Regions from separate parts of the Halobacillus sp. ABA4_118 genome, predicted to be linked through region 2. Evidence: riboswitches for the same ligand, from Rfam matches in the RefSeq annotation. Region 2 holds a riboswitch; the other holds the start of a gene.
The links. A riboswitch is a leader RNA that binds a small molecule or an ion and turns the genes downstream of it on or off. The one in region 2 is predicted to bind S-adenosylmethionine.

Region 1: another riboswitch for S-adenosylmethionine. It lies ahead of ACXAGL_RS05515 (O-acetylhomoserine aminocarboxypropyltransferase/cysteine synthase family protein); the one in region 2 lies ahead of ACXAGL_RS16815 (phosphoadenylyl-sulfate reductase).

The regions. Positions count from the first base shown of each region.
Region 1 covers NZ_JBSWWS010000001.1:1,118,983-1,122,224, forward strand. Annotated here, with positions in the region: gene ACXAGL_RS05500 (hypothetical protein) at 1-166, opposite strand, end outside; gene ACXAGL_RS05505 (FAD-dependent monooxygenase) at 208-1,425, opposite strand; gene ACXAGL_RS05510 (DUF2188 domain-containing protein) at 1,546-1,743, opposite strand; SAM riboswitch class I at 1,887-1,995, shown strand; gene ACXAGL_RS05515 (O-acetylhomoserine aminocarboxypropyltransferase/cysteine synthase family protein) at 2,105-3,242, shown strand, end outside.
Region 2 covers NZ_JBSWWS010000001.1:3,284,141-3,287,382, reverse strand. Annotated here, with positions in the region: gene sat (sulfate adenylyltransferase) at 1-535, opposite strand, end outside; gene ACXAGL_RS16815 (phosphoadenylyl-sulfate reductase) at 550-1,278, opposite strand; SAM riboswitch class I at 1,366-1,480, opposite strand; SAM riboswitch class I at 1,678-1,780, shown strand; gene ACXAGL_RS16810 (sulfite exporter TauE/SafE family protein) at 1,878-2,786, shown strand; gene ACXAGL_RS16805 (DAK2 domain-containing protein) at 2,991-3,242, opposite strand, start outside.

The DNA.
Region 1 (3,242 bases), 2.2 Mb from region 2:
GTTTTTCAGCTTTTTCTGTCAGACCTGTTTCCACAGCAAGATCGTCAAGATGGCCATGCAGATGGCGGTACACCATTTGGAAGATTCTTCTTTTTTCGTCCTGCATCACTTTATCTGTATAAATTTCCTGCAGCTTTTCGAAAGCTGATGTTTTCGACCATTCCATCTTCTCATCACCTCTCTTAACCATTTCGCCTTCAAAGGAAGTTAATCCTTCCTGAAACCGAAGGAGGAAGCTTCCCCTTCCACCGATTGATAAAAAAGAGGGAAATCCTTGGTGTCTTCTTTCAAATGCCGTCCCATATGAGGCATCAGCTTATTCCACGCCATAGGGTTGGCGGCGATGGTTTGAAACAATGCCATTTCGTTGTCTGTCCACTTCCGGAGCGATTGAATATAATCCAATGTCAGCTGAAATCCCGGCAGCAGCTGTTCATCCCTTCGACTCTGAAAACGATCCAGGGCTGTTTTCCAATCCACCCCTTCATCCATCTGCTGAAAAGCATCGGCCAGCAGAAAGGACTGTAGAAACGCATCATTGATTCCAAGCCCCGTACTTGGATCTTTACTGTGACCAGCATCTCCAAGGAGGACCCAGCCCTCTCCATAAGCATTCCTGAAAAAGTTCGGCATTCCGGGGGTTCCGATAATCTTTCCCTGCAGAACTGCCCCTTCCATCCTTTTCTTCATTCCGTAAAATTGATTAAACGTTTGTTCAAATGTATCCTGCGGCGCTTTCATCATGTCCGTAAATTCCCCAGGGTGGATTTCAATACCGAGACAATCCCGGTTTTCCTCCATTGGAAATACAAAGCCGATTCGTCCTTCATGCAGGAAAATCTCCGTTACAGGTTCGCTTAACGGCTCCACGCCTGTGTAATAACCGTATAAGACCGGACGGAGAGGCTTCGTTTCCCGATACTTCTCTGCTTCCGTCCAGGCAGCGATGTTCGAGTTCTTTCCATCCGCTCCGGCCACCCACGCTGCACAGGCCTCCCACGCTTCCCCTTCTGTTTCAAGGTGAAGCCCGGCAACGCGCCCGTCCTCTCTGATCAAACCTCTTGCTGACGTACGCGGCATAAAAGTGACGGAACTCAACGCCTCGGCCTGCTCGATCAGAAGAGGGTCCAGGACATCTCGTTTAGGTATAATCGTATAATCCGCTCTCGGTCCTTCTATAAAACTTTGGCCGATATACGTCCGCATCCGGCTCACTTTTCTCAAACCGGTCTTCTCCAGTTTATGAAGGATGCCCAGTTCCTCAAGGAAGCGGGTATGGGACATAAAGTGAGTAGACAGTGTGTCACTCGGAAACGCGGCTTTATCGATCAACAGGACACGCTTCCCCATTTTCCCGAGCAGGACAGCCAGACTTGCCCCAGCTGCCCGGGCTCCTGTAATGATCACGTCATATGTATGATTCATTCCGGTCCTTCCTTTCTTTCTCAACCTGTGTCCCATCATAATCGGTTTCACGCAAAAAAACTACAGCCACAGGAAAACAAGCATAGGAAGCCATAAAAAAATCCCCTGGACGGGGATTTTTTAAAAGGTACGCTCTTCTTCAACTTCGTGATTCTGGTCAAGGATGTACAAGCGGCTCGGTTTGTTCTGTTTCGCGATTTCTTCCGCTTTTTCTACAGCTGTATCACGCTCATCAAATAAATCTGTCGGAGCTACGTCCTCAATTTTTACGAACCATCCGGTTACATCTTTATTTGGTACTACACTATATTCCTTCATGAAAACATCTCCTTCAACATAGACTTAATTATCCATTCCCGCCCTATTATAGATTTAAACACCCTTGTTTCAAGCTGGGAATTGACAAGAGAGCTGGACCCCTTTATAATTTCAAACAAGTCAGATAAATTAAATATTGAAAACTCTTATCGTGAGCGGCAGAGGGACTAGGCCCTGAGACGCCCGGCAACCTTCAAGGAAAACTTGAAAAGGTGCTACATCCTACAGATCAGATGATCTGAAAGATAAGGGGAGGTAAGCATACATAAAAGCCCTCTTCTTACTTACAGAAGAGGGTTTTTCTTTTTCCCTCTACACCGAGGATCAGGATGTCCTGGAAATCATAAGGAGGAATGAAACAATGACCAATTCAAATCATGTATACGGTGATGAAACACAGCTGCTTCACGGTGGACAGGAAGCTGATCCAGCAACAGGATCGCGTGCTGTTCCCATCTATCAGACAACGTCATATGTATTTAATGATACCGATCATGCCCAGAACCTATTCGCCCTGGCCGAACCAGGGAACATCTATTCCAGAATCACAAACCCGACGGTCGATGTATTTGAGCAGCGTGTTGCCCTTCTGGAAGACGGTGCCGCTGCTGTCGCTACAGCTTCCGGGATGGCGGCAATTACGATGGCCGTCCTGAACGTTGCCGGAGCCGGAGATACCATCCTCACTTCCTCCAACTTGTACGGAGGTACGTATAACTTATTCGTCCACACCCTTCCCCGCTATGGTGTGAACGTTGTTTTCGTAGATGGGAACGATCCTAATGCCTTTGAGGAAGCTGTTACACCTGAAACGAAAGCGATTTTTGCTGAAACCATCGGGAACCCAAGCCTGAATGTGCTGGACTTTGAAGCGGTAGCGGATATTGCCCACGCCCATCACATTCCCTTGATTGTCGACAACACCTTCGCCACCCCTTATGTATGCAAACCGATCGCCTGGGGAGCCGATATCGTTGTCCACTCCGCAACGAAGTGGATCGGGGGCCATGGTACAGCTATCGGCGGTATTGTCGTAGACAGCGGGCGTTTTGACTGGAATCACGAAAAATTCCCGGGTTTTACTGAGCCTGATGAAAGCTACAACGGCATCCGCTTCGGTATTGATGCTGGACCTGCCGGCTATGCGGTTAAGCTCCGTGTTCAGATTTTGAGAGATATCGGCGCCTGCCTGAGCCCCCAGAACGCCTTCCTGCTCCTGCAGGGACTTGAAACGCTTCACCTGAGAATCGAAAAGCATGCAGAGCAGGCATATGAAATTGCTGCCTACCTGCAGAACCATGAAGGGGTGGATTGGGTGAATTACCCTGGACTGCCGGATCACCCTACTCATGACCTTGCCCGAAAGTATTTGAAAGGCGGAGCCGGATCCATGGTTGTCTTCGGAATCAAAGGGGGACGCGAAGCCGGTCGTAAATTGATCGATCACTCCACACTCTGGTCCCACGTAGCTAATGTGGGTGATGCGAAATCATTGATCA
Region 2 (3,242 bases):
TTTCCCATCCGGCCTGTTGGAATCGTTCTCTTGTCTCTTCGGGATCAAGGTAGTAATGGTCTGAATGCTCCCGCTCCGGACGATGGAATACTTCAATTCTGCCACCGACATAATAATCCGGGCGCTTGTAAAGTTTACTGACCCCCGGGTGAGCGTCTTCTGTCGTTAAGTAAACCTTTGCAGCTTCTTTCTGTTTATCCGGCTTGTAAATGTCTTCGATTTCGATCACACCGTAGATTGCCCCATCTTTCACAAGAGCCGCTTGACCATGTAACGAACGGGCCTGCTCTTCAGAAACAGGCAGTGTGATCGGGAGACTCCAGGGAGTGCCGTCTTTCAAACGAAGATTTTCAACGACGTGATCATAATCTTCCCTTGTTAAAAATCCTTGAAGCGGACTGTATGCCCCATTAGCGATTAAATCGATATCACTCAACGCCATCGCATCAAGCTCGATCCTTTGTTCCGGAAGCGTATCCGGCTGTGCTGTAAAACGATTGATTAACTGCCCGCCATGCGGTTGAATAATGGACATCATTCATCTCTCCTTTATTGTTTCGTATCTCCCGCTGTGTGGAGTCCACACTCGGTTTTATCAAATCCCTGCCATCTTCCTGAACGGCCGTCATCCAGCGCTTTCGCTGTGCAGGGGATGCAGCCGACACTTGGATAGCTTTGGTCATGTAATTCATTGTAATCCAAGCTATTTAGTCGGATATAAGTCCATACGTCTTCCCATGTCCAGTGAATTAAGGGGCATACCTTGATGGACTGGAAGCGTTCGTCCTTGTTGACGAAGTTCGTATGACTCCGGCTTGCAGATTGTTCTCTTCTTAATCCCGACATCCAGGCAGCCGCTCCTGTCAGGGCTTCTTCCAGCGGTTTGATTTTTCTGATGGCACAGCATTGGTCGGGATTCCTTTTCCAAAGGGCCGGACCATATTCCTCTGCCTGTTCTTCCACTGTCAATTCCGGCTTTTTCATATGGATGTTCAAATCCGGATACCTCTTTTTCACTTTGTCTATCAAATCATAGGTTTCCTGGAAATGAAGTCCAGTGTCCAGAAAAACGACGTCGGCATCCGGCTGTGCCTTTGCAATGAAGTCAAGCAGTACGATCGCTTCAGCACCGAAGCTGCACGCATAAACGAGCTGTTTTCCATAATGCCCGTAAGCCCATTGAATCACACTCTCTGCCCCTTTGTGTCCATCATCAATATCCATATGAAGTAAAGGATCCCCGGTGAATGTTCCATATGTCGGTGCACTCGTATTCATAAGCTCCTCCTTTCTTATCTTCAACAAAAAAACCTTTCTTCTGATGGTAAGAAGAAAGGAGAGTCATTATACATGATTCAACCGTTCTTCTTATCCTTCCAAGTGTTGATCACCTGCTGGAATTGGCACAGCTTCTGTTCATGACGACAGATCCGTTGCCGAGGCTTCCAAGGGCCAGTCCCTCCACCTCTCTCGATAAGAAAAATGTTTCCAGATTTTGTTCAAAAGATTTGATTCAAATATTAGACCCGATTTAAAGATATGTCAACATGCATTTTAAATATTACTAGTTTTCTGTTTATTTTATTGTAAACCATTGACAAATCGTCATCCATGTTTTAGCTTTGAATATATTATTCATGTACTTAGGAATTCCGCTTTCAGCGCGGGCTACATATATCCTTATAAAGAGCCGGGGGAGGAAACTGGTCTGATGATCCCGCAGCAACCTCACATTGGAAAAGGTGCTCATTCCAGCAGACGGTGGTCTGAAAGATAAGGAGAGGAAGCTTGACCTCTTCTGGATGAAGAGGTTTTTTTGTGCCTCTTCATGGTTAAAACCAAGTAATCTTATGTGTTTAATCAAAAGGAGAGGTACGATGAAGAAATTACTTATATTTTCACTGGTTGGATTCTTTGCTCAATTGATGGATGGAGCCCTCGGAATGGGATTTGGTTTAAGCTCCTCCACCATCCTCCTCGCCTATGGAATGGCTCCGGCGGTGGCCTCCGCCTCTATTCATTTGTCCCAGATTGCTACAACGGCAGCTTCCGGGTTTTCCCATTATAAATTCGGCAACGTGGATAAGCGTCTCGTTTTGACTCTTGCTCTCCCCGGAGGGATCAGTGCCTTTGCCGGGGCTGCTCTGCTCAGCTGGATTCCAGGTGAGCTGATCCGCCCGTACATTTCCGTTTTTTTACTAGGGCTTGGCGTTTATGTGGTCATCCGCTTTTTACTGATGAATCGAGTGAAGCCCTTGCATACAGAAAAAAGACCATTTCGACGGCGCTTCTTGTTTCCCTTAGGTTTTCTGGGCGGTTTTCTTGATGCCGTGGGCGGCGGGGGTTGGGGGCCGGTAAATACACCTGTTCTCTTATCCAGCAAAGGAATCCTTCCCAGAAAAGTCATCGGCACCGTAGATACAAGTGAATTCATCGTTACTTTATCTGCTACGGCCGGCTTCCTGATCTTCCTTGGGTGGGAAGAGCTGAGCTGGATGCTTGTGCTCGCCTTTGTGATCGGTGGCGTTATTGCAGCCCCCCTCGCTGCCTGGCTTGTGAAAAAACTCCCCCCTCTCGTGCTTGGGGTAGCGGCGGGTGGATTTATCATTTTGACGAACAGCCGGACCCTGCTCACCTATGCCACATGGAGTGAACAGACCTTAGTTATCATCTACAGCCTGCTTCTTGCCGGATATGCTGCTGCCGTTATCTTCTCAGTTCGAAAATATATTCAACGGCACCGGCACCCGCAGACGGAAACACGGTTAAAAAAAGCGCAGTTCTAATGGAGAACTGCGCTTTCAGCTTATAGAATGACAAGCTTAGAAAACAAACCGCCAAGGCGTTTGTCTAATGGTCGATCAATATCCTCTGTGAAACCATTTCTTTCATCTCCGCTCCTGCATTCAGACCATAGACCATTACAAAAGGCTGCCGGGAAAAATCCCGACAGCCTGCGAACGCTGTTCTAAATCCAGAAGCGCTGCATTTTATTCGATAGAGAAGATATAGCTGTAAATCGGCTGGCCACCATGGTGAATTTCCACCTCTAAATCTTCAAAGGTTTCTTCCACATAAGCTTCCAGTTCAGCCACATCCTTATCGTCCACATCTTCCCCTGTAAGAATAGTAAGGATTTCATCTTCATCCTCATCAATCATCTGGTTCAGCAGTGTTTTCGCTGTTGTGAGGGCGTCTTTATCGGTAGCTGATATCTTCCCGTCGGAAATCCCCATAAAATG